Regions from separate parts of the Exiguobacterium sp. s168 genome, predicted to be linked through region 4. Evidence: riboswitches for the same ligand, from Rfam matches in the RefSeq annotation. Region 4 holds a riboswitch; each other region holds the start of a gene.

The links. Region 4 has a riboswitch for S-adenosylmethionine ahead of KNQ15_RS06420 (alpha/beta hydrolase). Riboswitches for the same ligand answer to the same signal wherever they lie in the genome.
Region 1: another riboswitch for S-adenosylmethionine. It lies ahead of KNQ15_RS03610 (methionine ABC transporter ATP-binding protein); the one in region 4 lies ahead of KNQ15_RS06420 (alpha/beta hydrolase).
Region 2: another riboswitch for S-adenosylmethionine. It lies ahead of metK (methionine adenosyltransferase); the one in region 4 lies ahead of KNQ15_RS06420 (alpha/beta hydrolase).
Region 3: another riboswitch for S-adenosylmethionine. It lies ahead of mtnK (S-methyl-5-thioribose kinase); the one in region 4 lies ahead of KNQ15_RS06420 (alpha/beta hydrolase).

What each region holds. Positions count from the first base shown of each region.
Region 1 covers NZ_JACSNE010000003.1:172,709-180,616, forward strand. Annotated here, with positions in the region: gene KNQ15_RS03590 (class I SAM-dependent methyltransferase) at 1-21, shown strand, start outside; gene KNQ15_RS03595 (S-ribosylhomocysteine lyase) at 25-489, shown strand; gene KNQ15_RS03600 (PLP-dependent cysteine synthase family protein) at 486-1,409, shown strand; gene KNQ15_RS03605 (bifunctional cystathionine gamma-lyase/homocysteine desulfhydrase) at 1,402-2,568, shown strand; SAM riboswitch class I at 2,626-2,730, shown strand; gene KNQ15_RS03610 (methionine ABC transporter ATP-binding protein) at 2,809-3,831, shown strand; gene KNQ15_RS03615 (methionine ABC transporter permease) at 3,828-4,493, shown strand; gene KNQ15_RS03620 (MetQ/NlpA family ABC transporter substrate-binding protein) at 4,526-5,359, shown strand; gene KNQ15_RS03625 (MDR family MFS transporter) at 5,439-6,689, shown strand; gene sufC (Fe-S cluster assembly ATPase SufC) at 6,823-7,608, shown strand; gene sufD (Fe-S cluster assembly protein SufD) at 7,627-7,908, shown strand, end outside.
Region 2 covers NZ_JACSNE010000002.1:254,002-261,909, forward strand. Annotated here, with positions in the region: gene KNQ15_RS02665 (MDR family MFS transporter) at 1-578, opposite strand, end outside; gene mnmM (tRNA 5-(aminomethyl)-2-thiouridylate-methyltransferase MnmM) at 732-1,331, shown strand; gene KNQ15_RS02675 (alpha/beta fold hydrolase) at 1,382-2,086, opposite strand; gene KNQ15_RS02680 (GNAT family N-acetyltransferase) at 2,165-2,653, opposite strand; gene metK (methionine adenosyltransferase) at 2,792-4,000, opposite strand; SAM riboswitch class I at 4,129-4,255, opposite strand; gene pckA (phosphoenolpyruvate carboxykinase (ATP)) at 4,490-6,058, shown strand; gene KNQ15_RS02695 (EAL and HDOD domain-containing protein) at 6,182-7,438, opposite strand; gene KNQ15_RS02700 (alpha/beta hydrolase family protein) at 7,613-7,908, opposite strand, start outside.
Region 3 covers NZ_JACSNE010000013.1:52,589-60,496, reverse strand. Annotated here, with positions in the region: gene KNQ15_RS09425 (ABC transporter permease) at 1-240, opposite strand, end outside; gene KNQ15_RS09420 (sugar ABC transporter ATP-binding protein) at 237-1,745, opposite strand; gene KNQ15_RS09415 (sugar ABC transporter substrate-binding protein) at 1,742-2,824, opposite strand; gene mtnA (S-methyl-5-thioribose-1-phosphate isomerase) at 2,836-3,885, opposite strand; gene mtnK (S-methyl-5-thioribose kinase) at 3,882-5,048, opposite strand; SAM riboswitch class I at 5,128-5,231, opposite strand; SAM riboswitch class I at 5,437-5,538, shown strand; gene KNQ15_RS09400 (2,3-diketo-5-methylthiopentyl-1-phosphate enolase) at 5,609-6,799, shown strand; gene KNQ15_RS09395 (2-hydroxy-3-keto-5-methylthiopentenyl-1-phosphate phosphatase) at 6,796-7,455, shown strand; gene KNQ15_RS09390 (methylthioribulose 1-phosphate dehydratase) at 7,452-7,908, shown strand, end outside.
Region 4 covers NZ_JACSNE010000007.1:66,084-73,991, reverse strand. Annotated here, with positions in the region: gene glpX (class II fructose-bisphosphatase) at 1-381, shown strand, start outside; gene KNQ15_RS06445 (C40 family peptidase) at 781-1,458, opposite strand; gene rho (transcription termination factor Rho) at 1,814-3,187, shown strand; gene KNQ15_RS06435 (type B 50S ribosomal protein L31) at 3,279-3,524, shown strand; gene KNQ15_RS06430 (DedA family protein) at 3,560-4,210, opposite strand; gene KNQ15_RS06425 (thymidine kinase) at 4,394-5,008, shown strand; gene KNQ15_RS06420 (alpha/beta hydrolase) at 5,090-5,848, opposite strand; SAM riboswitch class I at 5,916-6,017, opposite strand; SAM riboswitch class I at 6,267-6,370, shown strand; gene KNQ15_RS06415 (methionine ABC transporter ATP-binding protein) at 6,457-7,485, shown strand; gene KNQ15_RS06410 (methionine ABC transporter permease) at 7,475-7,908, shown strand, end outside.

The DNA.
Region 1 (7,908 bases), on a different contig from region 4:
GCCGAGAAAATGGGGGAATAAATCATGGCACTTCAAAAAATGAACGTCGAAAGCTTTAACCTGGATCATACGAAAGTCAAAGCACCCTATATCCGCGTCGCGGGTTATAAAGAAGGTAAAGTCGACCAAGTCGTCAAATACGATATCCGTTTCACGCAACCAAACGTTGAGCAAATGCCGATGCGTGCGATGCACACACTCGAGCACTTACTTGCTGAGAACATCCGCAACTACTCGGATGATGTCATCGATGTCTCGCCGATGGGATGCCAAACAGGTTTCTACATGGCGATGATGAACTTTGACTCGGTCGAAAAAATGAGCGAACTCGTTGAGAAGACGTTGAAAGACGTCCTCGCAGCAGAGGAGATTCCAGCGCAAAACGAAGTCCAATGTGGATTTGCGAGCGCACATGACCTCAAAGGAGCGAAGCACTATGCCGAGAAAATGCTTGCCGGTCGTGATGAATGGGACATCGTCTTCGGATGATCGCGAACAACGTCCGCGACCTCGTCGGAAACACACCACTCTACGAGATCACTTCATTCGATTTGCCTGCTGGTACGCGCATTTTGGCGAAGCTCGAATGGATGAACCCTGGGGGCAGCGTCAAAGACCGCCTTGGCATTCAACTCGTTGATGCAGCAATCGAAAACGGACATGTGACACCAGGCGGTACGATCATTGAGCCGACAGCCGGGAATACCGGCATCGGCTTGGCGCTCGCCGCTAAAAAATACAATCTTCAAGTCATCTGTGTCGTTCCGGAAAAATTCAGTCAGGAAAAACAGACGTTGATGCGGGCACTCGGCGCAACCGTCGTCAACACGCCGACTGAACTCGATATGCAAGGGGCTATCGACCGGGCAAAAGAACTCGGTCAGGAAATTCCGAACAGTTACGTTCCGTTACAATTCGAAAACGAAGAGAACCCAGTCACGTATCAGCGGACACTCGGTCCTGAGCTGATTGCGGACTTGCCGCACATCGACTGGTTCGTTGCCGGTTGTGGTTCAGGTGGTACGTTCGCCGGAACAGCGGACTTCTTAAAACAACGTCTCGGTACAAAAGCAGCGATCGTCGAACCGGAAGGCTCCGTCTTAAATGGTGGTCCAGCCGGTCCGCATAAGACAGAAGGCATTGGAACAGCGAAATGGCCAAGTCTCGTTCCGCGTGAACTCGTCGACGAGATTCATACGATTTCTGACCGCGATGCATTTGACGCGGTTCATACACTCGCTGCTCGCGAAGGATTACTCGTTGGTAGTTCAGCAGGTGCAGCGCTCGTTGCTGCGCTTGATATCGCGAAGCGTCACCCCGGCAGTACGATCGTCACCGTCTTCGCAGACAGTGCCGAACGCTACTTAAGCCAACAAATCTTTGAAAAGGTGGACGAAACTCATGCGTAAGAAGACAGCATTGATTCATGGAGGAACAGGTGTCGACCGGGCAACAGGAGCCGTCACACCTCCGATCTATCAAACAAGCACATACAAGCAGGATAAAATCGGTCAACTTAAGGACGGATACGAATACTCACGGACAGCGAACCCAACACGGACGAGCATCGAACGATTGATTGCGGATCTCGAGGGCGGCGCACGTGGTTTTGCCTTCGGTTCTGGGATGGCAGCGATCCATGCCGTCTTCCACTTGCTTGAGTCTGGCGACCACATCGTCATGACGGATGACGTCTACGGTGGTACGTTCCGCTTGATGCAACGCGTCTTACCAAAGTTCAACATCCAAGTGACATTCGTCGATACGACGGACCTTGCAGCGACGGAAGCAGCGATCCAAGACAACACGAAGATCGTCTACGTCGAAACACCGACGAACCCGTTGTTGAAAGTAACGGACATCGCAGCCATCGCAACGATTGCCAAACGTCACGATCTTAAACTCGTCGTCGACAACACGTTCGCGACTCCATATCATCAACAACCACTCGCGCTTGGTGCAGACATCGTCTTGCACAGTGCAACAAAATACATCGGCGGACACTCGGACGTCGTCGCTGGACTTGTCGTCGTCAAAGATGATGCGCTCGGCGAAGAGCTTCACTTCATCCAAAACTCGACAGGCGGCGTACTTGGACCGCAAGACAGCTTCTTGCTCGTCCGTGGTCTTCGTACACTCGGTATCCGGATGGATGCGATCGAAGAGACAGCACATGATCTCGTTGCGTTCCTACAAGCGCAAGATATTGTCTCAAACATCTTCTACCCGGGACTTGCATCGCATCCTGGTCACGACATCCAAGCGAAACAAGCGACTGGGTTTGGTGGGATGATCAGCTTTGATGTTGGTTCAGCAGCGAATGCAGAAAAACTCGTCGAGGCGACACACTTCTTCACACTTGCTGAGAGTCTTGGTGCCGTCGAGAGTCTGATTTCCGTTCCGGCACGGATGACGCACGCGTCGATCCCAGCAGAGCGTCGGGCAGAACTCGGCATCACAGACGGTCTCGTCCGGATTTCAGTTGGACTTGAAGACGCGGAAGATTTGAAAGAAGACTTAACGCGTGCTTTCACGTTCCTCGAAAAAGTTTCTGAAAAAACTGTTTGACAACAAAAATAACCCCTGCTAATATTCAGAATATATTCTACAAACTTAATACCGAAACTCTTATCGAGAGTGGTGGAGGGACTGGCCCGATGAAACCCGGCAACCGCGGATCTAATCCGAAGTGGTGCTAATTCCAGCAGACAAAAGTCTGGGAGATGAGAGCAAATGGTTTTGTGTACTGAAAAGTGCGCGCGTTTGCTCTAAAACGCGCGCACTTTTTTTATTTTAGGAGGGACAGTTGTGATTCGTTTACAAGACGTAGGAAAGATTTATCGCTCAAAGCGCGGAGCGGTCGAAGCCGTCGCGAATGTCGATCTGACAATCGAGCGCGGTGAAATTTTTGGAATAATCGGTTATTCCGGAGCAGGGAAATCGACCTTGATCCGATTGCTGAATATGCTTGAAGCACCAACGAGTGGTTCGATCCAAATCGATGGTGTTGAGATGACATCACTAAAACCAAAGGAATTACGAGGCGTCCGTAAGAATGTCTCGATGGTCTTCCAACATTTCAACTTATTGTGGTCACGAACAGTTGAAGAGAACATCATGTTCCCACTCGAGCTCGGTGGCTTCCCGAAAGCACACCGCAAGGAACGGGTAGCGGAACTGATCCAACTCGTTGGTTTGGACGGACGCGAAAAAGCCTATCCGTCACAATTATCGGGTGGTCAAAAACAACGTGTCGGTATCGCTCGGGCACTGGCATCGAACCCGGACGTTCTCTTATGTGACGAGGCAACAAGTGCACTCGATCCGAAGACGACGGACTCAATCCTTGAGTTACTCGTTGACATCAATGAAAAACTGAAACTGACGATCGTCTTGATCACACACGAGATGCACGTCATTCAAAAAATCTGTCACCGGGTCGCCGTCATGGAAGCCGGTAAAATCGTCGAGCAAGGACCGGTCGCAGAGGTCTTCCGTCATCCGAAGCAAGCGATGACGAAGGAGTTCGTCAAACAATTGACGTCGCCTTCGGAAAACGAGTTGACGTTCGCGAAACTACGCGAACGGTACCCAACCGGAAAAATCGTTCAGTTGACGTTCGTCGGATCAACAGCGGAAAGCCCGATCCTCGCGGAAGTCATGAAGGATTCACCGGTCCTGTTCAACATCATCGGCGGAAACGTCGGTCAATCACAGGAAGGGGCACTCGGTACACTGTTCATTCAGTTGATCGGGGAAACAGAAGCAACACAAGCGGTCATCACGAAGCTTCAAGCCAGTGATGTTGAAGTGGAGGTGGATCACCGATGATTTCATTCTTTGACAACCTAGATTGGGACATGGTGTGGGAAGCGACAGGCAGTACCGTCTATATGACGGCAATCGCTGGGTTTTCAACATTCGTTCTCGGTTTGATCATTGGTTTACTATTGTATGCGACAAACGAAGAGTTATTGTTCAAGAATCGGGCGTTCTATTCAGTGTTGAGCTTGATCGTCAACGTCTTCCGTTCGATTCCGTTCATCATCTTACTGATCTTATTGATTCCATTTACGACAGCGATCGTCGGTTCGTTCCTCGGACCAACGGCAGCATTACCGGCACTGATTTTCGGTGCTGCACCATTTTACGGTCGGATGGTTGAACTCGCGTTACGTGAAGTCGATAAAGGTGTCATCGAGGCAGCTGAATCGATGGGGGCGACGAAGTTCCAAATCATCTATAAAGTCTTAATCCCGGAAGCGTTGCCTGCCATCGTTTCTGGTATCACGGTCACACTCGTCTCACTTGTCGGTTATACGGCAATGGCCGGAGTAGTCGGCGGAGGTGGACTTGGGGACATGGCCTTTATCGAAGGATTCCAGCGTTCTCAAAACGATGTCATCGTCATTGCGACACTCTTAATCTTAGCGATCGTCTTCGTCATCCAAATCATTGGTGATTTGCTGATCCGTGCGATCGATAAACGTTAATTCGAAACTTAATCATATTGGAGGAATCATTCATGAAAACTTGGAAAAAATTCGTAGGTACTGCTGCTGTATCCGTCTTAGCTATTAGTCTTGCTGCATGTGGCGAAAAATCATCAGGATCAGACAGCGACGACAAAACACTTGTCATCGGTGCTTCAAACGTACCGCACGCTGAGATTCTTCAGCACGTTAAAAAAGAATATGAAGCAAAAGGTTACAAGCTTGAAATCAAGAAGTTCCAAGATTACGTACTTCCGAACAAAGCGCTCGCTTCAAAAGAAATCGATGCGAACTACTTCCAGCACGTACCGTATCTTGAGCAACAAGAGAAAGAAAACAAATCGTATAAGTTCGCGAACGCAGGTGGCGTCCATGTTGAACCACTCGGTATCTACTCGAAGAAATACAAGTCACTCGATAAGTTGCCAAACGGTGCAACGATTCTGACGAGCTCAAACGTCGCGGAACGCGGTCGTGTCTTGACATTCCTTCAAAACGAAGGATTGATTAAGCTCAAAGACGGTAAAACGACAGATGCACAACTCGGTGATATCGCGGAGAACCCGAAGAAACTCAAGTTCAAGACGAACATCGAAGCATCGCTGCTTCCGCAAGCTTACAAAAACAATGAAGGCGACGCCGTTCTTATCAACACGAACTATGCGATCGATAACGGTCTGAACCCGTTGAAAGACGCAATCGCTTCAGAAGATGAGTCGTCACCATACGTCAACATCATCGTTACACGTGACGGCGATGAAAAAGACAAACGTGTCACAGCACTTCTTGATGTTCTGCACGAGAAGAAAAACCAAGATTGGATCCTCGACAAGTACAAAGGTGCAGTCGTTCCAGTCAGTAAATAAGTTCACCGAATCCGGCATCCTTCCTATATAATGGAAGGATGCTTTTCATTTGTCTGAAACAGGGGTTAGGGGGAATCATATGCAACGCATTCGTCAACTGCATCCGTTGACACTCGGGGTCTTGTTTGGAACGTTTTTCTCGCGTCTCGGAACGTTCATCACGATGCCGTTCTTCGCCATCTACATGACGACCGTTTTGAAATTCGATCCGGTCGATGTCGGCTGGGTCCTCAGTATCTCAGCGATCGCCAGTCTCGTCATGAGCTTCATCGGCGGTACATTGTCGGACCGGTATGGTCGCCGGGCGATGATGCTCGCCGGAACGATTGGGTTCGCGATCGTCTTCATTGCGCTGGCACAAGTCGAGACGTTCTGGGCGTTCTTTACGCTCAGTGCCTTGAACGGTGTCTGTCGCTCAATCTTCGAGCCATCCGCTCGTGCCTTGATCAGTGATACGACGGACGAAGCAAACCGATTATTCGTCTTCAATATCCGTTACGCGATGATCAACATCGCAGCAGCGATCGGACCGGGAATCGCTTTACTGCTGAGTGCGGGGAACACGTCCGCGACGTTTTACATCACGGCGTTCGTCTATATCGTGTACGGGGTGATGATCGGTATCTTATTCAAACGCCATCCGATTACCGAGACGCATGGTGGGAAAAAGGTGTCGTTCGGAGCGACGGTTCGTCTGTTGCGGACGGATATCGCCTTTACGCTGGCACTCGCCGGTATCATCTTCGGCGTCTTCGGCTACAGCCAGTTCAACTCGACCTTGCCACAGTTCTTGACGGAGACGTCACTCCTTGAAGGCGGGAAGACACTCTATGCGATCTTGATCACGATCAATGCGATCACCGTCTTGATCGTGCAGTATCCGATCATGAAGTTTGGTGTGAAGACGTCACCGCTCGTCTCGATCACGACCGGGATTGCGACTGTTGCGATTGGACTGTTCGTCATGGGGAATGCAAACACGATCTGGTTGATGATCGTCGCAATGTTCATCTTCACATGCGGGGAAGTCATGATGTTCACGATGACCGACATCTTGACCGATCGGTTTGCCAAACCGGAATTACGGGGCAGTTATTTCGGGGCGATGGGCTTAACATCAATTGGGCAATCTATCGGTCCGATCGCCGGAGGACATTTGTTAAGTTTATATGGAGCGGACCGTCCGTTACCGATTTTCGGGATATTAGCGGGCTTGACATTATTCGGAATACCACTACTCTTACTGTCACAACGGATTCATCGGGGTTCGACGATCGAGGAACTGGAGGAACCGGTGAAACTTTCGAATGATTCTCAACAAAACGCATGATTTTGAGAAAAATCAGCGAGCGATGACGCTTGAATAATACGCCATGTTTCTTTAAGATTAGAATGATACTAAATTAGTAACGCTCGTGTTCTGAATCGTCAGTCACGAAATGAATAGATGGAGGGATTCTAACATGAAGGCTTCACACTTGAAGATTGAAGATCTACACGTCGCGATCGACGGCAAGGAAATCTTGAAAGGCGTCAACTTGGAAATCAAAGGCGGGGAAATCCACGCGGTCATGGGACCAAACGGGACAGGTAAATCAACACTCGCATCAGCATTGATGGGTCACCCATCGTACGAAGTGACATCTGGTTCAGTCACACTCGACGGCGAAGACGTCCTCGACATGGAAGTCGATGAGCGCGCACAAGCAGGTATGTTCCTCGCAATGCAGTACCCAAGCGAAATCAGTGGTGTCACGAACTCCGACTTCCTTCGTTCAGCGATCAACTCGCGCCGCGAAGAAGGCGATGAAATCTCACTCATGAAGTTCATCCGTGAGCTCGATTCACAAATGGGTCTTCTCGAGATGCCTTCAGAAATGGCACACCGTTACCTCAACGAAGGTTTCTCTGGTGGAGAAAAGAAACGTAACGAAATTCTTCAAATGATGATGCTTAAACCAGCGATCGCGATTCTTGATGAAATCGATTCAGGTCTTGATATCGATGCATTGAAAGTCGTTGCAAAAGGTGTCAACGAAATGCGTTCACCTGAATTCGGCTGCTTGATCATCACGCACTATCAACGTCTCTTGAACTATATCGAGCCAGACTTCATCCACATCATGATGGGCGGAAAAATCGTCATGTCTGGTGGTAAAGAACTCGCACACCGTCTCGAAGCAGAAGGTTATGACTGGGTTAAAAAAGAACTCGGCATCGAAGACGTCGAAATCGAAACAAAAGCGTAAGACGAGGGAGGAAGCATGATGACTGTAGAACTGAATCTTGCAGTAAATCGCGAGGCAGTGGCAGAACGTGCGACTCGCTTAGGGGAACCATCTTGGATGGTCGCAAAGCGTCAAGACGCGCTTGATCTTGCCCCAACGCTCGCATTGCCAAAAGTAGAAAAAATCAAGATCGAAGGCTGGAACTTCACAGAAGGTACGACGGAACTTGAAACCGTCACTGGTCTTTCTTCAGATATCGAAGCATTGATCGGCGAAAACCGTGATCACATGCTCGTCACGCGTAACGGACAACTCGTCCAC
Region 2 (7,908 bases), on a different contig from region 4:
GCCGCATGCATCCGCGCTGGTGCCTGAATCCAGGACAACCCGACGAACAAAATGATGGCAAAGGCGATATAGAGGACGAGATTGGCGATGAAGATGTACTGAATCGAAAAGGCAGCGATTTGACCACTGACAGCTGTTCCGAGCGCTACACCAACGTTTTGTGCGACATAGATCGCATTAAAGGCACGACGCCCGCCTTCAGGCCAAATGACACCCGTCATCGCGTAGATCGTCGGAAAAACCATCCCACCGACGAATCCAATCAATCCAAGCATCGCGACGTATCCGAGGTACGTCTGATGAAACAGCAACAAGCCGACGGAAGACAGAACAAGTCCGATGACACTGATGACGAGCGTCTTCTTGCCGCCGAGACGGTCAAACGCTTTTCCACCTAAGTAGTTTCCGACGATTGCTAAGGCCGAGTTGACGAACAACGCCATCCCTGCTTTCGTCATCGACTCTCCTAAATATTCATGTATATATAATGTATTAAACGGCCATAAAAAAGAGGATCCCGTCGTATTGATGGCCATCGCAAGGACAAGGATCCAGACCGCTTTTGGTAATTTTGGCATACCTGTGGTCCTCCTATTTCATTCTCAACCTTGCCACTTTACGCAATCCGTCCCTTGTCTGTCAAGCCACTTCGCTTTTCGTCAACGAATCAAAAAATGATATAATGCAGAAAGAATCTTGCACATACTGAACCATTACTAGAAAAACAGACTATAGGAACAGGAGTCTATGCCATGTCACTTGCCCGTGTACTACCTTATACGAAACAATTACTCGAGTCCGTTATCGAGCCCGGAGACTGCGTCGTCGACATGACTGCCGGAAATGGACATGATACGCAGTTTTTAGCAGAATGCGTCGGTCCAGAAGGTCGAGTCCTTGCGTTCGATGTCCAGGCACAAGCCATCGAGGAATCGACGCGACGTCTCGACGAAGCCGGAATGTTAGCACGCGTCGACCTTTATCATGAAAGCCACATCCATGTCGGTGCCCGTCTTTCGGACGAACAACGTCCCGTTCGTGCCGGTGTCTTCAATCTCGGATATCTGCCTGGAAGCGACAAATCGATCACAACGACAGGTGAAGAGACGCTCGAAGCACTCGATGCCCTCCTCCCGGTCCTCGCTCCCGGCGGTCTTGTCGTCCTCGTCGTCTATCACGGTCACCTGGAAGGAAAACGAGAGCGCGACGCTGTCCTCGATTACGTGACAGCCCTTGATCAGCAAGATTACGCCGTTCTTCAGTACCGTTTCTTGAATCAACAAAATCATCCACCGTTCATCATCGCAATCGAGAAAAAAGTACGCGGATGATTGGACACAAAAAAGTGATGCCTTTTTTTAGAGGCATCACTTTTGTTATTTCATTCTTCCACAAGCTTAAAGAACAACATTAATTTTTCTGCAAACCGTGTGTTCAACCGTTCGAAACTAAAATGCGGAAATCCGTGTAGACGTTGTAAGTAAATCTGATCGCCACCCATTTTCCGGCATACTTCAAGCGTCAACTTGACGTCTGCGAATTGATCGTCCGGTGCATAAAAACAAGCCAAGTTCACACGCGGCAGTTTTTTTCGTTCCTCGTCATGTACGACGATCTCTTCTTCGATTTCCCGGTACTGTGCATAGGTCAGTTCACCGATACGAACAGTATCTTCCGTACTTTGACCAAACGGTAACGTACCGAGTGGCGCATCAGGTCGGAAACGATCGAACGCACTTGCGAAGACTTGTTTGACGCCTCCGAGTTGTTTTGAAGGGTGCCAATCAAACAACGGTGAAATGAACGACAGACTGGCGACCGGTAATTCATATTCTTGCAACAGACGATTGACGACGAGTGCGCCCATGCTACAGGCGACGATATGAATCGGTAGCTTACGTTTTCCGGCTTCACGTAATGCTTCTTTTAATAGTTGACCATGTTCTTCAAACGAGATACGACGTGGCGCGTCGACGAGCAATACTTCATACTCTCGTTCGAGTACCCGAATCAAAGCTTCACTCGGACGGGCACGCAGTTGTAACGGATAGACTAATACGATGATTCCTGTTGGTTGTTCAACCACAAACTCACCTCTTCACTTCATACTTCCTTTTCACGATACCTTATTTCAAACGCAATCGAAACCGTCCCAAGACGGATTTCACGAGGCGACATGGCGAAGACGAATGACAGATTCTACTTGCCCAAAGACTTCTTCCGTCATCTCACTCAGTTCTTCAAAACCAAATGAGGTCAAGAACTGACGTGCTTTATAGTTACGTGCTTCCACGTAGACTTCGAGTGGGACGGCACCTTGTCGTTCGAGTTCACGGATCAGACGTCGCCCGATACCATTTTGCTGATATTTCGGTAAGACGTACAGACGAACGATCTCCCACGTTCCCTCAACATCAACAGCATGAATGAAACCGACGATTTCCTCGTCGATGATTCCGACATAAAAATACTCTCCCCGTGCTTCTTCCGCCGTCCGGATCGCACGAACGACTTCTTCTTGCGGATACGCCTCCTGCACGAAATGCGCTTTTGAACGTTCGGAATAGATTTCTGCATACGTATCCAACCAAGATGTGACGGCAATGTCATGAATACGTCCTGCATCAGCTGGAATAGCTTCGCGTATTTCCATAATCGGAACCCCCCTTTGTATTCATACGAATCGACTCATGTACTTTTACCCTCTTCTAGAAAAAACATTCGTTTCCTGCAAAGTTCCCCGTAAACAAAAAAAGTCCGAAAACCCGCGTAGGGTTCTCGGACTTTTTGATTATGCGAAACGTTTTGCTTGTTCTTCAAGAACTGCTGCTTTATCTGTTTGCTCCCATGGAAGCTCAACATCTGTACGACCGAAGTGACCGTATGCAGCTGTTTGACGATAGATCGGACGACGGAGATCAAGCATGTTGATGATTCCAGCCGGACGAAGATCGAAGTTTTCAGCAACCAATTCGACGAGTTGCGCTTCAGGAAGTTTTCCTGTGCCGAATGTGTCAACCGCGATTGATACTGGGTGCGCGACACCGATTGCGTACGCGAGTTGAACTTCTGCTTTGTCTGCAAGACCTGCAGCAACGAGGTTCTTCGCGACGTAACGTGCTGCGTATGCAGCTGAACGGTCGACTTTCGTTGGATCTTTACCTGAGAATGCTCCACCGCCGTGGCGTGCGTATCCACCATACGTATCAACGATGATCTTACGACCAGTCAATCCAGCATCTCCTTGTGGTCCGCCGATAACGAAACGACCAGTTGGGTTGATGAAGAATTTCGTTGCTGCGTCGATGTATTCAGCCGGGATGACCGGTGTGATGACGTGTTCTTTCAAGTCAGCTTGGATTTGCTCAAGCGTGACTTCTTCTGCGTGTTGTGTCGAGATGACGATTGTATCGACACGAACCGGCTCGTTGTTCTCGTTGTATTCGACCGTGACTTGTGTTTTTCCGTCCGGACGAAGGTAGTCGAGTTGACCGTTTTTACGCACTTCTGCCAAACGGCGTGCGAGACGGTGTGAAAGCGAGATTGGAAGTGGCATGAGTTCTGGTGTTTCTTTCGTTGCGTAACCGAACATGAGACCTTGGTCTCCTGCACCGATAGCATCGATTTCTGCATCAGACATGCTACCTTCACGTGCTTCAAGCGCTTGGTCGACACCAAGAGCGATGTCTGCTGATTGCTCATCGATTGATGTCAATACAGCACACGTGTCCGCGTCGAAACCGTATTTCGCGCGTGTATAACCGATTTCACGAATCGTTTCACGAACGACTTTTGGAATGTCGACGTAAGTTGATGTCGTGATCTCACCTGCAACGAGAACGAGACCTGTTGTAACAGAAGTTTCTGCCGCAACACGTGCGTTTGGATCCGCTGCGAGGATTGCATCAAGAATTGAATCCGAAATTTGGTCACAGATTTTATCTGGATGACCTTCAGTGACTGACTCCGACGTGAAAAGTCGGCGATTAAGGTTTGTCATGTATGACCCTCCCAAAAAAGAATTTGACGGTGTACTCATTTCCCCTAGTTGAGTGGGACGGTAAAATGAAAAAAACCTTTCCAAGTCCAAAAAATGGTCAGGGAAAGGTTGTGCGTTCTTCCTTTACCCTCTTATCGTTCGAAGTGTTTACTTCGCTTCAGGAGAGCACCTTTTCCCTCATTAATATGTGAATTAATGTAGGACGGTTGCCGGGTTTCTTCGGGCCTTGTTCCCTCCACCTGCTCAGAATAAGAGTATCCGTTACGAATTACATGATATAAAGTTGTAACTACTCTGTCAAGCAAGGTTTCAAATTCTAGTCGAAACTTTTTGAAAGAGATGTTAAACTGTTAATGCTGAAAGCGTTTCCAGATAAATAGAAATCAGCACCAGAAAATGATTGCTCTCCCTTTAGTATGTCATATATAATAAATGTGTCATACTAAATGCGATGAGCCAAAACCAACGTAGGGGAAAGGTGGGGTCAGGATGCCGATGACGGTCCTGAATATCGAAGAACTACTCAAGAAAGAGCATGTGTTCAAACAACTATCTGTTGCTGAACTTGTCGAACATGCGATTCGAAACGAAGAAGGTGTCCTTGCTGAGAACGGCGCATTATCTGTAGAAACGGGGAAATTTACAGGTCGTTCACCAAAAGATAAGTTCATCGTCCGTGATTCTTCCTGCGAGTCTCACATTGATTGGGGTCACGTTAACCAACCAATGGATGGAGACAAATTTGAACAATTGTTGCAGAAGGTTCTTCGTTACATGAACGAAGCCGATCATCTCTACTACACAGAAGCTGCAGCAGGTGCAGATACGCACTTCACCCTTCCGGTCCGTGTGCTCACACAATACGCTTGGCATAATCTCTTTGCCAAACAACTCTTTTTACGCGAATATCCTGAAGTGGCTGCCTTTGAACCGTTCACGGTCGTCTACGCACCACATTTCAAGGCAGATCCTGCCGTTGACGGAACGAACTCTGAGACGTTCATCGCCATGTCGTTCGAACACCGAATCGTCTTGATTGGTGGAACGGAGTATGCGGGCGAAATCAAAAAATCAATATTTTCCGTCATGAACTACCTCTTGCCACAAGAAAACGTTCTTTCAATGCACTGTTCGGCAAACGTCGGACACGAAGGTGACGTTGCCTTGTTCTTCGGTCTATCTGGGACTGGTAAGACCACCCTTTCCGCTGATGATAGCCGCCAATTGATTGGTGACGACGAACATGGTTGGTCACACGATGGTGTCTTCAACATCGAAGGAGGATGTTATGCGAAGACGGTTAACCTGTCACGTGAAAAAGAACCACAGATTTTTGACGCAATCCGCTTCGGAACGGTTCTTGAAAACGTCGTTCTTGATGAAACACGTCACCCTGATTACGATGACACATCGTTGACGGAAAATACGCGTGCTGCTTATCCGATTACAGCAATTGATAACATCGCTGTTCCATCACGCGCTGGTCACCCGAAGACGATCGTCTTCTTGACGGCTGATGCGTACGGTGTCTTGCCTCCGATCAGCAAGTTGACGAAAGAACAAGCGATGTATCACTTCCTATCAGGTTATACATCAAAACTCGCTGGAACAGAGCGTGGTGTAACGGAGCCGGAAGCAACGTTCTCGACGTGCTTCGGTTCACCGTTCCTTCCACTCATGCCTGAAAAGTATGCGACGATGCTTGGAGAATTGATTGATCGTCATGGTGTTACCGTCTATCTCGTCAATACAGGCTGGACGGGTGGTGCTTACGGTACAGGTAGCCGCATGAAGCTATCCTATACCCGGACGATGGTCAATGCTGCCGTCAACGGTACACTTGCAACGATTCCAACAGAAGAACATCCGATTTTCGGACTTCATATGCCACTTGAAGTTCCAGGTGTTCCAAGCGAGTTACTCAATCCGGTACGCGTCTGGTCGAATCCGGACGAATACGACACACAAGCGCGTTCGCTTGCTGAGAAATTCCAACACAATTTCCTTCGCTTCGAAAGTGCGACAGATGCAATCAAGTCAGCTGGTCCACGTCTATAAAAAAGAGCCCTCGGGCTCTTTTTTTAAGCTTAGAAATCGGTAAATCTCTTAAGAAATTAATTCATGATTAACAAAAAAAGAAGTGCACGTTTTTCTCAATCAAGAAAAACATGCACTTCTTTTTTAGTCTAAAACAGAATTCGTTTTTTCTTGAAGATGTGTTTCTTTTTGCTTGAGCCACTCCTGACTTTCTGCTAATAGCGCATAGGAACGAGTAAGCGAGACACCTAAACGTTGACTGAGCAGTTCGAACTGATCAAAATCACCGCGATCTGCACTGATTGCAAGCACTAAACAATCCCGAAACGGATGATCTTTTCCTTGTAGAACGACCTTTAGAGAATCTTCAATTGGCAGTTGGTCGATGATGTCGTCGATATCCACAGACAATAACGCATCAATATGTGATAACAGACCGATCATATAAGCACTCTCCGGCTTTAACGTACGCGTCTCTTTCGCAAACAACTCGCAAAGTTTTGCACAATGTAAGGAAGACCGGAGTAACTCATTTGACCATTCGTAAGGACTAGCAAGCTTCATCTCGCGTAAGACAATTAACGAAATCCAGCTTTTGAGTTGCGAGAAGCCTAGCAATGAGATGGCTTGACGAACAGAGCTGACCGTATTTCGTAATCCCATGCCCGGAGAATTGATCAGTTGCAGTACTTGAATGCTGATATACGGATTTGCTTCAATCTCATCAATGACTTCATCGTATTTTTCGTCCGTATCGAGCCATTTTAGCATCTTCAGCAATACCGGCAATTGAGGAGGGACAGCTTTTCCCTTCATCAACATTGGCTTAGCGTAAAAATAGCCTTGAAACCAGTCATATCCCATATCAAGACAACGTGTATGATCCGCGTGTGTCTCCACTCGTTCGGCAAGCATCTTAATATGGGGATAATTACGCCGGACAATATGCAAGATCGCACTTTGCTCACGAGTGGGAATCGCTTCGATGTCGATTTTAATTAAATCAATTAGTGCGAATAATTCTGTTCCATGTTGACGAAGTAAATCCGTTACAAAATCATCGAGTGCTAGCGTAAAACCTGCTTCTTTCCAACTGTGCAACACAGATAACATTTCTGTATCGATGTCGACAGTTTCTAAAATTTCGATAACGAACCGACTTGGATCTAAATAGTGAATCAGATCACTTTTTAAGAGATCTGCTGTAAAGTTAACGAAAAGTTTTTTACCTTCAGCAACGTGCTCCACACCCATATGAACAAGTGTATTCGTTAATACATCTATTGTCGCTAGATCACCGTCGAATACATTCATTTGTTTGACGGAACGATACAGCAACTCAAATGCATCAACTGCTCCGATTCGGTCAACGATGGGTTGACGTGCTAATAAGATATCCATCGTCCTCCATCCCCCTCTACATTACTCATATGGTTCTAATTATATCAAAATTTATTTTTTAGGAAGTTTGTTGTTTTTTACAACGAATCAATATTCTTTTTTTCCTATTATGTATGTAAGTCCGATTCTTTAGATGACAAAAAAACCGATACGACATTCGTCGTATCGGTTACATCATCGATTATAGATACCAGTCTCAAACCAATTCAATACATTCCGCGTCACACGTAACTTTTCATGAATCGGAAATTGATGCGCGTAGGCGTAAGTCTGAAGCATCGTCTTTCCGGAATGATGCGCAGCATAAGCCGTCGCGTGGCGTAAACGAACGTTTTCATCATACGCACCGTGTATCAATAACACTTCACCTTGAGGTGCGACATGAAGCGGAGAGCGAACCGCGTATGCATCAGGAACCGTGTCGGGTGTACCTCCCGTGTAGCGACGAAGCATCTTTTGCATCGTCTTCT
Region 3 (7,908 bases), on a different contig from region 4:
CGATAAATCAAATCCATTGACCGTCAAAGAAACGGTCAAGCCGATCGCGATGATCGTCACGATTGAGATACTGCGTAAAATATTGATCAAATTCGTTCCTTGTAGGAATGTCGGAGCCGTCGTCGCAAAAAACAGGACGAGGGCAAGGATCGCGAGGACGATCCCCCAGTCGTTCAAGAATCCGAGGACGGGACGTAAACCCTTCCCTCGGTTCGTTTGTTTTGATACTACCTCATTCATCGTTGCCCTCCTCCTGTCGCATACCACAACAAGGTTTCTTCTGATGTATCCGCCGTCTTCGTTTCATGGACGATCCGTCCATCGAACATGACGTAGATTCGGTCCGTGACGGTCAAAAGTTCATCCCATTCACTCGTCGCGTAAAGGATCCCTTTTTGTTGTTGCGCGAGTCCGTCAATCAGACGATAGATGTCTTGTTTGGCTCCGACGTCGACACCTTTTGTCGGTTCGTCCAAGACGAGTACAGAAACATCGGTCAGTAACCATTTTCCGATGGCGACTTTTTGTTGATTCCCACCGGATAGTTGACCTACTTCCTGTTTCACGTCTGCCACTTTGATACCGAGCTCCTTGACCCATTTCGATGCCTGATTTGCTTCTTTGCGACGATCCATCAGCCCCCAGCGGTTGACGAAATCATGAGCTGCCGCTGCTGTCAGGTTTTCTGCGACAGAATCGGCAACAAGAATTCCTTCTTTTCGCCGTTCTTCAGGAACGAGACCGATGCCCGCTTGAATCGCAGCTTGTGGATCGCGAAGGCGATGGGCTTTTCCACCTATACGAACCTCCCCTTCCTGAAACGGGCGATCACCGAACAATGCTTTGCATAATTCCGTTTTACCGGCACCGACAAGCCCCGCGATACCAACGACTTCACCTGCTTGAACCGTCAAGGAAATATCGTGGACGTCCGCATTCGTGGCACTCTCGACCGTCAGTACGTTCGTCGCGTTTACCCGTGACGTTTTCGCAACAGACGTAAGCTGACGCCCGAGCATTTGCTCAACGACAGCTTCCTTCGTGATGTCTGTCAAAAGATGTCGCGAGATGAGTTGACCGTCGCGCATGACCGAGATGGAGTCGCAAATCTCATATAGTTCCTGTAAACGATGCGAGATGAAGATGATCCCAAGCCCTCGTTCGGCTAAACGACGCACGACTGAAAAGAGATGGCTTGTTTCCGCCTGACTGAGCGGTGCCGTTGGTTCATCCAAAATCAAAAAACGGCGTTCTTGGACGAGGGCGCGGGCAATCAATACGAGTTGCTTTTCAGCAAGCCGCAACTCCTCGACGCGTGTCTTGACGGAAATATCCGCCTGTAATGTCGCTAACGCTTCCTTGGCACGCTGTATGTAACGGCGCTGGGATACGAAGCCAGTCATCGTTCCGTCCGTCAACAGATCGAGACAGATATTCTCAGCGACCGTCAAATACGGGACAAGCGCCACATCGACCTCTTGTTGGACGAGGTCGATCCCAATCTGTTTCGCATCACGCGGTGACGTGATGGACAACTCCTTCCCGTCGAGACGGATCGTTCCTTCGTCCGCCGTTTCCGCTCCGGATAAGACTTTCATCAATGTCGACTTACCGGCACCATTCGCACCGACAAGCGCGTGGATTTCACCGGATTTCACTTCAAACGAGACTTGTTTTAAGGCTTGCACTCCTGGAAACGCCAATGAAATCCCAGTCATCTTCAAGTGATGATTGGTAGACGTCATTGTTTTTTATGGACGTCACGCAACCGGTCCATCCACGGCTCATTGAATTTATCCGACGTACTCCAACCTTTGATGATCGTATCGAGATTGTACATCGTCGTATCCTGCTTCAACGCCTTCTGCTCCACGAGTTTTGCGTCGAGATCAAAGCTATCCGGCGTCTTCTCGCCGGCAATTTTCTTAGCCAGTAATCGCATGTCCGTTTGTCCAATCAAGAATGGATCTACCGCACTCGTCGAGACCCAGTTACTGCCCTTTTCACGCATCAAGTTGATGTCCTGATTCGAGACATCGATCGAGATCAACGGAATTTCTTGACGTTTATTATCCTTAAGCGATTTGTATGCCCCTTTTGCGACTTCGTCCCATGCTCCCCAAACCGCATCAATGCTTCCTTTCGGGTATTTCGCGAGAATCGCATTCATCTTCGTTGCGATATCCCCTTGGACGTCTTGGAAGTTTGTCGGTCCAACCGTCTCAAGCGTTTTGATTTTGCCATCTGCTTCGTACGTCTTATAGATTTCCTGACGACGATCGAGTGGGGCAAAACCTGGTCCGAACCACAGTTTGATGACACGGACCGGCTTTTTGTCCGTCACCTTCGTCACTTCATCGAGCGATAGCTTCGCGAGTTGATGATCGTTTTGGAACGTTTCCGTCACACCTTTTAGCGCCGTTCCTTTTTTCTTCGTGACCGTATCGAACGTCACGACCTTCAGTCCTTTATCGACCGCCGGTTTGATCATGTCATAGGCGTAGTCTTCCTTGCCGTGCGAGATGATGAGCCCATCATAATCTTGCTGAATCGCTTGCGCGACAAGCTCCTTGAACTTGACGTCGTTCCCTTCTGAAATGAACGTGCTGACTTTAAAGCCGAGTGCTTCCCCTTCACTTCGTGCGCCATCAAGGAATTGTTTCGTATGGTCGTCCGATGCCAGGTTGCGGATGACGGCGATCTTGACGTCCGATTGAACCCCTTTTGGTACATCCTTGACGACCTTCGTCGTCGTCGCTTCTCCATTCGCACAAGCCGCTAGTAACAGTGCCGGTGCTAGGACGGCGTAAGCTAATTTTTTCATGACATATCTCCTTATCCGAGGGGTTGAAGCCCTGTTAATTGTTCAATCGTTTCTTCATTTGGTTGCGTGATGACACCGAGTTCCGTGATGATGCCCGTGATTAATGTGTGTGGTGTGACATCAAACGCTGGGTTGAAGACAGCGACTCCCGCTGGTGCTGTCGCGACACCTTGGATTGCCGTCACTTCCTGCGGAGCACGCTCTTCGATTTCAATCGTTTCACCGGAAACGAGCGAGAAGTCGAACGTCGAGAGTGGTGCCGCGACGTAAAACGGAATATCGAAGGCTTGCGCGAGCAATGCCAATTGGAATGTTCCGATTTTATTCGCTGTATCCCCATTTCGTGTAATCCGGTCAGCACCGACGATGATCGCGTCGATTTGTTTTTCTTTCAACGTATGAGCGACCATGTTGTCCGTGATCAATGTGACATCGATGCCGGCACGTTGCAGCTCCCATGTTGTCAGCCGTGCCCCCTGCAGTAACGGTCGCGTCTCACTCGCAAAAACGGATAATTCAATGCCACGTTCTTTTGCGATATAGAACGGCGCAAGTGCCGTTCCGTAAGCAGCAGTCGCAATCGATCCAGCATTACAAATCGTTAGGATCCGTTCGCCTGACTGGAACAACTCCAACGCATGAATCCCGATTTGACGTGACGTCTGCGCATCCTGGTCATATAAGGCGACTGTTCGTTTTTCCAACCGTTCACGGATCTCTTCTACCGACGTTCCGTCTTGAATGATTGGATTCAATTGATCGAGGACATTTCGTAAGTTGACGGCCGTCGGTCGTGTCGCGAGTAACGTCGCTGATGTCTCAAGCAAAGCTTGCTTATAGATCGACAGTTCTGCTTCAAACCGGTACGCTTCCTGAACGAGTACGAATCCACCGAATAGGCTGATCGCAGGTGCGCCCCGGACACGCAATTGTTTGATTGCCTCAACTGCTTGCGCAAGATCAGTAATGACTTCATAGTGTTCTTCCTGCGGTAGACGTGTCTGATCAAGAATCGTCAAGACACGGTCTTCGTAACGGATACTTTGAACAAATGCACTCATCGGCTTAACTCCTCCGTTACGTCAAAGTTTCGTAAATCATCAAATGTCCGGCATTCTGTCCGACGTTTGATTAACGCTGCTCCTAGACGGAGGGCGTGACGTTTTCGCTCTAAGCGTTCCGTCGTTGAATCGATTGATTCTAAATCAGCGACTGGTGCGAGACCGATCGTCCGCCGAATCAATTCGCAACCGGCAAAGCCAAGGGCATCCTGTAAAATCGTACTCAGTACATCATCAACAAGTCCCGATGCCTGGAATGGTTCGACGGCTTCCCGTTCCCATAAGGCACGGAACGTTGAAGCAAACGTCAGCCAGAACGTATCGATGTCCTTGATTCTTGCGTCACGTCGTGTAGGGTAATCTGGATATGCCGCGAAGAAAAGATGGGCGATGAATTGCCCGACATCGAATCCGAATGGACCATAGAAGGCGAATTCTGGATCGATGACTTTCGTTTCCGTCGCCGAAGCGAAGATGCTTCCTGTATGTAGATCGCCGTGTAGCAACGCATCCCCTTTCGTGATGAAGAGTGCTTCGAGTTTTGCGACTTCGCGTTTTAACTCATCGTCTGCCCAAAGACGTGCCACTTCTTCCTCCAGTCCGGCTTCAATCTCGTTCGTCTCCGCGTCATGAAACGGATCTGTGAAGATCAGTTTTTCTGTGATATCGCACAAATCTGGATTGTAGTACGTTCGAGCAACACGTTTCTTTTCAACCGGACCAAGCGCAAAGTCCGATGTATGGAATAAAGTCCGAGCGAGATAAGAACCGATATGTTCCGCAAGCAACGGATACTGTTCACCCGCGAGCAGTCCAGTCCGAACGATCGTCAGATGTGAAAGATCTTCCATGACCGTATACGCCTCTTCGTGACTAGCATGAAAAACACGTGGTACGAACGGCACGGCATGCCGGGCGAATTCACGGAGTGCGGATTGCTCAATCCACGCCCGCTCGAGCGATAATGGCCAGCTCTCACCGACGACTTTTGCGTACGGGAGTGCTTGTTTTAGAATCAATCGATGTTCACCTTCTCGAATTCGGAAGACGAGGTTAAGATTCCCATCGCCAATCTCTTCTGCTTCGACGGCTCCGTCGCCGATCAGTCCTAATGAGCGGACCCGTTCAATCGCGTCCTGTTCTGTGAATGCTTTGTATGTCATCTCAGTTTCCCCCTAATGTAATACACGAAAAAGCGCCTCTTTTCGTCATCGAAAAGAGGCGCAGGAAAGTCACTGCGTCCTCTTATCTCTCAGACGAAACGTCTGTTGGATGTAGCACCGTGCCTAGTGGTCGGTTGCTGCGGCGTCATCGGGCCAATTCCCTCTGCCAACTCGCGATAAGAGTCGTATGTAGTTGTCGTGTGTGATATTGATTTGAATCTTACGCAATCGACTTCCTCGCTGTCAAATCGAAATCAAGCAGAAATCGATATCGTTTTCATGCCATATATAGAAAGAGTATTTTCAAAAAAATAAATTTTCTAAAAATAATTTGACAAGTGACGATTCTCATGTAAAAATTGCAATTAGATTTCACAATTTCATCCAATTCTTATCAAGAGCAGACGGAGGGACAAGCCCTACGATGTCGCAGCAACCGACCTTTTGGCACGGTGCTAATTCTTGCAGCTACTAAGCTGACAGATAAGAGTCCACGTTCGAATTATTCATGGTCTCTTGTCACTGACGAGAGACCATTTTTTTGTTGAAGGAGGAAAGACATGGCTTATATCACTGCTACTTATCAATTGACTGCCCGTGATCGACTCGAGCAACGCGCTGAACAACTCGCGCTTGGTCTGACAGTCGGTTCTTGGACGGAACTGAATCATCTCGAACAACAACAACTCGCCTCGTTCAAAGGGGAAGTCGTACATACCGAAGAGCGCGATGGCAAAGGATATATCACGATTCGTTATCCGGAACATAACGTGTCGCGCGACTTTTCTGCGATTCTGACGACCGTCTTCGGGAAACTCTCACTCGACGGTGAAATCAAACTAACGGAATTGCTATTACCCGATACATTTACGTCGGACTTTCCAGGTGCGAAATTCGGGATCGAAGGGGTCCGCTCCTTGATCGGTGTCGAAGATCGCCCATTATTAATGAGCATCTTCAAAGGAGTCATCGGACGGGATTTATCGTTCCTTCGTGATCAACTCGAAGGACAACTCGCTGGTGGGATTGACCTCGTCAAAGACGATGAGATCCTATACGACAATCCGTTGACACCGACGATTGACCGGGCACGAATCGGACGTGAGGTCATCGATGCTCACTTCCACCGGACCGGTAAACGTGCGTTATATGCGATCACACTCAGTGGTCCCGTCTTTACGCTCAAGGATCAAGCCAAGCGATTGATTGATGCTGGAGCGACCGCATTCTTGCTGAATACCTTCACATACGGACTCGACGTCTTACGCGAACTGGCGAGTGATCCGGAAATCAACGTTCCGATCTTCAATCATCCAGCATATAGCGGTGCGTTGATCGCTAGCCCGAATCACGGAGTCGCAGCTCCTGTCTTACTCGGCACATTACCGCGTGCTGCTGGAGCAGACTTGACGCTATTCCCGTCTCCTTACGGCAATGTCGCTTTGCCAAAGGATGTCGCTCGTGGCATCGCGGTCGAAGCGACCCGTCTCGGTCAGACGAAATCGATCTTCCCGGTTCCTTCAGCTGGTATTCATCCTGGACTCGTCGCTCAACTCGTACGGGACTTCGGTATCGATTCCGTCATCAACGCCGGCGGCGGCGTACATGGTCATCCGCAAGGTGCTGCGGCTGGTGTCATTGCTTTCCGTCAGGCACTCGATGCGGCACTCGCAAATGAATCCCTATCGGCGGCAGCATCGCGTCATGAAGAATTACGGATCGCCCTCGACGCTTGGGGGATCAAGTCATGACCGTACGGATTCTTTGTGACTTCGACGGTACGGTGACGACGCAGGATAACATCATCGCACTCATGCAGGCATTTGCGCCAGCGAGTGACTTCGAACCGTTGAAACGCGGCGTACTCGACCGGACGCTATCGATTCAGAGTGGCGTCGGGCAAATGTTCGCACTTCTGTCATCTGATGGGAAAACGTCTTATCTTGACTTTTTATTGGAGCGCGCCGTTATTCGCGACGGATTTTCGGAGTTACTTCAGTACAGTCGTCGTCAAGGAATCGATTTTTCGATCGTCAGCGGTGGAATGGACTTTTTCGTCGAACCAATCTTAGCGCCATTCCTTGAACAAGAACAGATTTACTGTAACGTCGCCGATTTCAGTGGTCCATTCGTCCATATCGATTGGCCAAACGCCTGCGATGCCCATTGCACGAACGGGTGCGGCTGTTGTAAAACATCCGTTGCCCGGACATTGCGTAAAGACGGTGACATCATCATCGTCATCGGCGACTCGGTGACGGACTTCGAACTCGCGAAACAAGCAGATCGTGTCTATGCCCGTGATTATCTGATCACGTTGTGTGAAGAAAACGATATCGCCTATACACCGTTTGAGACGTTCCACGATATCGTTCATGATTTAACACGAACGGAGGTGACAACATGACATTCATGCGACGGTATGAAGAGCTACGCGCCATCAAACAAGAGCTTGCGGCGCGCGATTGGTTCCCTGGTACGAGTGGCAATCTCGCCATTCGGACGTCCGGTGTTCCGGTTGAATTCCTTGTGACGGCAAGCGGAAAAGATAAACGGCAGACGACTCCTGACGACTTCGTTCATGTCGATGCGACCGGTCAATTAATCGGTGAGCAATCCGGGCGTCCTTCCGCTGAGACATTGCTCCATGTCGAGGTGTTCAATCGAACGGACGCTGGTTGTTCCCTGCATGTCCATACGATTGCGAACAATGTGATTTCGGAACTCTATGGCGATCAAGGCAGTATCACCTTTTCCGGACAGGAAATCATCAAGGCACTCGGTAAGTGGGAAGAAGATGCAACGGTCACGGTGCCGATCATTCCAAATCATGCGGACATCCCGACACTTGCCGCTGCTT
Region 4 (7,908 bases):
GCGTTCCCGCATACAGGGATTGATATCTTGCTCGGTTCAGGTGGCGCACCGGAAGGCGTTCTTGCTGCCGTTGCCTTGAAGTGTCTCGGTGGAGAGCTCCAAGGGCGCTTGTTACCAGCAGACGATGCCGAGATCGAACGTTGTAAGAAGATGGGCATCGAAGATCCATCGAAGATTCTCATGATGGACGATCTCGTCGCAGGAGACGACTGTATCTTTGCTGCGACAGGGGTCACGGACAGTGAGTTGATGAAAGGTGTCCAGTTCACGGCACAAGGCGGTCAGACACACTCTGTCGTCATGCGTGCGAAATCCGGAACGGTTCGTTTCGTTGAAGGCATTCACTCGTTTAAGAAAAAACCGAAGCTTGTCATTAAGTAAAAGAGACGGACTCATACGTGAGGACTTGATCGATAAAAAAGAGTTGGTGTTTCGGATAATTTCCGAAACACCAACTCTTTTTGCTATGTTTCTAGGAATCAAGACGTTCATCCTCAACTCCTAGAGGAAAAGGAAACGTGCTAACGTTTTCCGCTTCGTTAAATCGTATGGGAAGATTGCAGTGCCTCCAAATCGCTCGACATGAAATTTCGTTTTGAAGAGCATTGTCTCACGTTTGACGAGCAGGACGTGATTTCATTATCGTACAGATAAGCGAATTCACGACTAAGACCTCTTGAAGCACCTGTGATGAAGACATGCATCCTATTTCCTTCTTATGAATTGAATAAGATGAAAAAAAGCGATTGAGCCAATGCTCAACCGCTTTGAGATGATGAATTAAAGGTAAGATCCTGCGCCGACAAGGCGTGAACCCCAGTACCCTGATTTGAAGCTTGAGTATTTAACGCCACCTGTTTCTGAGTTAACCATGCTTGACTTGCTTGTTGCGATCCCGACGTGTTGAATGCCGCTACCGTGTGAGAAGAAGACAAGATCTCCTGGTTGTACGCTTGAAACGCGGACTTTCTTAGAAGAAGAATATTGTGAAGAAGACGTACGTGGCAATGTTTTACCAGCCGCTTTCTTGTAAACGTAGCTTGTGAAACCAGAGCAGTCGAATCCACGAGTCGTTGTTCCGCCCCATACGTATGGTGTACCTTTATGTTTTGCTGCTTCGTTCAGGATTTTCGTCCGTTTAGAAGATGTGCTTGTTGATTTTTTAGCGCTTGAAGATGATTTGTATGTCTTTGTGTATTGTGAGAAGACATAACGTGTTTTACCGCCGTATGAGATTTTTGTCCAGCTGCCTGATTTGCCTTTGTATGTAAAGACTTGACCAGCGTTGACTTTCCCGACGATGCTTGCTTTCGTAGAAGGAGCTGTCCGAACACGAAGACCGTTGTCCGTGATCTTGACTTTCGTGACTGTTGCTGCTTCAACTTTACCTGTACCCACTGATGTAAAACCTGAAACCACTAAGGCTGCTGTCGCGATCGATGCTAGAAAACGTTTCATGTTAAGAATTCCTCCGTTTTAATGTACTGTGTTGCGTCCGTAAGTTATATGATGAAATCATTAAGTGTGTAATTAAGCAGTGAACCTTACAACTGTGTAAGAATTTTGTCTGCAGGAATATCTTAGCATGTGCGCCCTTAAAAACGTTTTTTCAGTTAGAAGACAAAATAGATGCTTTTGTAACATAACTGAAATAATATCCTTGAATATTACAAAGTAAGAAACGCAAAGGATTGTTGACGACGAATTTAAAAAAATATGATACCTTTAGTTCACGAAAGAAATTACATACCTCCTGATGTATGTATGGAAGTATGCTGAATGCAGTTGAATTTATAAAGAATAGGTGAAAAACATGCCAACAACTGATAAAAAAGATAAACCTGAACGTTCCTATACTTTGGCTCAATTGAGCCAGCTGACATTAAAAGAATTATATGAAATCGCAAAGACGAAGAATGTCCCGCAATATCGGGAAGCCCGTAAGCGTGAGTTGATGTTCAAGATTCTAAAAGCACAGGCGGAATCAACAGGTCTTTATTTCCTCGAAGGGGTACTTGAAGTCATCCCTGGTAATCCACAAATGCAAAACGATGGTGGCTTCGGCTTCCTTCGCCCTATCAATTATTCCCAATCCTCTGAAGATATCTATATCGCCGCTTCTCAAATCCGACGCTTCAATCTACGTAATGGTGATGTCGTCACAGGTAAAGTACGCCCACCGAAGGAAAACGAACGTTTCCAAGGGTTACTTAGTGTGGAAGCCGTCAACGGCGAAGCACCGGATACAGCGCGTAACCGTTTGTTCTTCCCGGCGCTGACACCGATCTATCCGGATCGTTTAATGCGTCTTGAGACAGAGCCGCGTCATTTATCGGTTCGTGTCATGGATATGATTGCACCAGTTGGGTTTGGACAACGCGGTTTGATCGTCGCACCACCAAAAGCAGGGAAGACGTCACTCCTCAAAGAAATCGCAAACTCGATTCAAGAGAATCATCCGGATGTCGAGCTGATCATTCTATTGATCGATGAGCGACCAGAGGAAGTAACTGACATCGAGCGTTCAGTTCCGGGAGCAGACGTCGTCAGTTCAACGTTCGACGAAACACCGGACAACCATGTGCGGATTTCTGAACTTGTCCTTGAACGGGCGATGCGACTTGTCGAACATAAAAAAGATGTCGTCATCTTGATGGATTCGATCACGCGTTTGACTCGTGCGTATAACTTAACAGTGCCGCAAAGCGGACGGACGCTTTCAGGGGGGATTGACCCAGCAGCGTTCCACAAACCAAAACGGTTCTTTGGTGCGGCGCGAAACATCGAACATGGTGGCAGTTTGACAATTCTTGCGACGGCACTCGTCGAGACGGGATCCCGCATGGATGACGTCATCTATGAGGAATTCAAAGGAACAGGAAACATGGAGCTACATCTCGATCGTAAGCTGTCGGAACGCCGAATCTTCCCAGCAATCGACATTCGCAAATCAGGTACGCGGAAGGAAGAACTCTTGCTTCCGAAAGAGCAACTCGATGCGCTCTGGACGATTCGTCGGACGATGAACGAGTCGAACGAGTTCGTCGATACGTTCCTGCGTAAGATTCGCGACACGAAAAATAATGAAGAATTTTTTGCTGAACTTGAGAAAGAAAAGAAGAAGACGGTCCGACGTGCACCTGCTAAACCGCGTACCGTCAAGAAGGAAGCAACGACGGAAAAATAACTATTGCGACGCGTAAAAAAATCGTTTAGTATAGGAAGGTAACTTACTCTGGCTCAGCAAATGGACCAGGGCGGAAGGAGAGAAATCAACCATGAAACAAGGAATTCACCCTAACTACAACAAAGTAGTATTTATGGATTCAACGACTGAGTACAAATTCTTAAGCGGTTCTACTCGTTCTTCGAACGAAACGATCACTTGGGAAGATGGTAACGAGTACCCACTCATCCGTGTGGATGTGTCTTCAGACTCGCACCCATTCTACACAGGTCGTCAAAAGTTCAACGCGGCAGATGGTCGTGTCGATCGCTTCAACAAAAAATACGGCCGCAAGTAATTACTTGCCGGTTCTTAAAAAACAGCCTGCCTCCATTACGGAAGCAGGCTGTTTTTGTATAGGCTGAATTGCGAACGGTACGTAAGGTACGTCTTTAAGACGAACGAGAAAGCAATCCCGCCGACGATCCCGATCAAGTACGGCATGGCATCTGGATGTGCCAAGATGTAGTCGACGACTTTATGGAACGAGATATGACGACCAACAAAGTAGCCGGCGCCCAAGAACACACTGACCCAAATCAAAGCACCTGTATACGCGTAACTCGCAAAAATGCGAAACGGCATTTTTGAAACACCTGCAAAAAAAGCAGAGAGTTGGCGAAGACCAGGTATGTAGTAACCGATGATCAAGACCGATTTGCCGTAACGACGAAATCCGGCTTCAGCGGAGAGAATGTGTTTTTCTGAGATGCGCATCTTTGGTCCGACGCGATGCAACAGGGGCATGCCGAGTTTTAAGCCCAGCACGTAGCTAATCGTCATTCCGATGCAACTGCCAGCGTAAGCGGCAAGAATCGTACCGAACAGCGGTAGATTGCCTTGATGCATCCAAAAACCGGACAGGACGAGCAAGGTCTCATCAGGAACCGGCAATCCCACGATACCACCTGCGAGAAGGACGGAAAGACCAAGGGCGCCATATTGGTGCAGAATGTCATGTAAGAGATGATGAATCGGGGACACCTTCTTTCGCGAGAATCTTCTTCTTTAGTGTACAGGAAATGGATGAAGGTTGGAATGAAAGGACAAAAATTCTAGGTAAAGAAAAAATGAATTTTGATTTCCGGAAGTCAACCCTTTTTCTCAATACCGTTTCGAGCTATACTCGTTAAAGTGACTATTTTTAGAGGACGGTGTCGGACGATGATGCATGTAATAAATCAGTACGGCTGGATCGAAGTAATTTGTGGTAGTATGTTTTCCGGGAAATCGGAAGAGTTGATTCGTCGTGTCAGACGGGCACAGTACGGCAAACTGCCCGTTCAAGTATTCAAGCCGGCAATCGACGACCGGTACCATGAAGAGCATGTCGTCTCTCACATCGGAAATTCCGTCGTGGCGATTCCAATGGCGACGAGTCGTGATCTCTATGCAGCAGTAGCGGAAGAAACACAAATTGTCGGAATTGATGAAGTTCAATTCTTTGATGATGAGATCGTTCAAGTCATCGAAGCACTTGCGCAAGACGGAAAACGCGTCATTTGTGCAGGACTCGATCAGGATTTCCGGGCAGAGCCGTTTGGCAAGATGCCGGAATTACTGGCGCGCGCAGAATTTGTGACGAAACTTCAGGCGATCTGTCTCTCATGTGGCGATCCGGCTTCCCGGACACAACGTTTGATTGATGGAAAACCAGCGAACTATGATGATCCGATCATTTTAGTCGGCGCTTCAGAATCGTATGAGCCACGGTGCCGCCACTGCCATGAAGTGCCAGGAAAGCCGAAGCCGCTCCAAACGATGCAACACCAAAAAGGATAAACAAAAAAGACGAACCGATGATGGTCGTCCTTTGATGTAACAGCTGTTCGCTTCTAAGTGAAGACGAATAGCTGTTTTTTTTTATCCCGTTTCCTGTGAGAAACGACTCGAGCGTTCGATGAAACGAATCGTCTCACGCACGATCAAATCCTGATCATGATCGAGGGTCGCGACGTGGTACGAGTTGAGGAGACAGTAGATTCGTTTATCATTCGTCCCGATGTGCTGGTGCAGATAATCCGAGCTCGACGGCGGAACGACGTGATCGGTCGCCGAGTAGAGAATCAATGTCGGCAGGAGAATGGATCCGAGGCGTCCTTTTGTCTCATCCATTAGACGGACGAGTTCGAACGCACAACGGCTCGGAACGAGGTCATAAATGATTTCGAAGGCTGCTCGCTTAATGTCCGGTGCCCCTTCCGGTAAGTACTGTGGACCGTCCTCGAACGAAAGTGCTTCATAGGATGGAACGGAGAGTGCGGCATTGATCGTAATGATGCCGGCAAACGGAATGCCGTCAGCAGCGAGCGACAACGCAAGCGTCGCACCCATCGATTGACCGATGACGAAGACTTGATCGCATGTTTCTTGTAAACGTTCATAGCCGTCTTGCAGGCTTTGCTTCCAACATCGAGCAGTCGATTGTTCAAACTCGCGGACGTTCGTTCCATGTCCACGTAAGCGCGGGGCATAGACGGTAAAACCTTCGGCAGCAAATGCCTCACCGACGTCCCGGACACTCTGCGGAGTGGCGTTAAAACCATGACAGATTAGAATGCCGATCGGTCCACCTTGAAGATAAAATGCTTCAGCACCAGTCAATACAGGATAGTTCATCATTACTATTTTTCCTCCATTCATGAAAAAAACTCGTCGACGTCACTGCTTGGACGCCCACGAGTTTTTCACCGTATCATCCAAAGCCGCGCTTTGCTGGTCGGAGCACCTTACAGATTGCAGGTTGCCGTGAAGTCATAGAGCCAGGTCTCTCGTTCACTCTTGATAAATATCATATTGGAATTGTCGGATTAATCATTGAAACGATGGTAGCACGACCGAAAATGACTTGTCAAATCGTTCTTGACGAATCATGATCCGTTCAGTAAGCTAACTCATAACTTGTTCATCCATCGATATGCGCCAAATGGATTATTTTTGAAAAGTTGGTTGACTTTTAAAGGTTCGACCCGTAATGTAAAAATTAGTTTTACGACATAAGCAACAACACAACAACACACATACGAATTTCATACCGCAATACTTATCCAGAGAGGTGGAGGGACTGGCCCTACGAAACCTCGGCAACAGACTCATTATGAGCACTGTGCCAATTCCATCAGACAGATGTCTGAGAGATGAGTGGAGTGGATTCTGCCACTGTGCGGATCCAGGTCTCTTCTTGTTTCTCAAGAAGGGACCTTTTTTGTTGAATGAAGGGGGAAAACGGAATGATTGCATTTCATCAAGTCAAAAAAACGTACGTCACGAAAGATCAGACGATTGCAGCGCTCGACGGTGTCGACCTGACGATCGAAAAAGGTGAAATCTTTGGGGTCATCGGTTTTAGCGGTGCCGGAAAAAGTTCACTGCTCCGCTGCGTCAATCTGTTAGAACGACCGACGTCAGGAACGGTGACGGTCGATGGGGAAGATTTAACGCAACTGTCTCCGAAAAAGTTACGCCAAGCAAAACAACGGATCGGGATGATCTTTCAGCACTTCAATCTGTTGAATGCGAACACGGTCTTTACGAATGTCGCGAAACCACTCGTTCTCGCAGGCGTCAAGAAAGACGAAATTCGCCGCCGGGTGACGGAGTTACTCGAATTCGTCGATCTCGCGGACAAAGCAGATCATTATCCGGATCAATTGTCGGGTGGGCAGAAACAGCGCGTTGGTATCGCCCGGGCACTCGCGACGCAACCTTCCGTCCTTTTATGTGACGAAGCGACGTCAGCACTTGATCCCCAGACGACACATCATATTCTTCAGTTATTAAAACGGATCAATGCCGAGTACGGGATCACGATTCTCTTGATCACCCACGAGATGGGCGTCATCCGGGAGATTTGCGACCGGGTCGCCGTCATTGAAGCTGGAAAGTTGATCGAGTCAGGAACGGTCTTTGATGTCTTTTCAAACCCGCAGACTGAGACAGCGAAAAATTTCGTTCGCTCCGTCATGCATGACGAGATTCCAGCGTCGATTCGTCAGTTGATCGAGTCCCGGAATGCGAATCCAATCTATAAGATTCACTTCCTTGGACATCACACCGGACAACCACTCTTATCGCAAGTCGCAAAACGCTTCGACGTCGATGTCAATATCCTGCACGGTAGCATCACGGAGTTGCAGGATACGCCGTTCGGCACATTACTCGTTGAACTGATCGGTGAGACGACAGAAGTGAAACGAGCGTTACACTACATCGATCAGGCGCAGGTAACCGTTGAGGAGGTGCTCGCTGATGCTAGTTAACTACAGTGATATCTGGACAGCATTCTTGCAGACGATGACGATGGTATCCGTTTCGCTCTTGTTCTCGACCTTGATCGGCTTACCACTCGGTATCCTGCTTGTCGTCACGCGAAAAGGAGCGTTACTTGAAAATGTTCCGTTGTTCACGTTCTTCAACAGTATCGTCAATATTTTCCGCTCGATTCCGTTCATCATCTTACTCGTCGCGATCATCCCGTTGACGCGCTTGATCGTTCAGACATCGATCGGAACAGAAGCCGCAATCGTTCCGCTCGTCTTTTACGCTGCACCGTACATGGCGCGTCTGATCGAGAGTTCTTTACTCGAAGTCGATAAAGGCGTTCTTGAAGCAGCAGAAGCGATGGGCGCGACACCGTTTCAAACGATTTTCCGCTTCCTCCTACCGGAAGCACTCGGTTCACT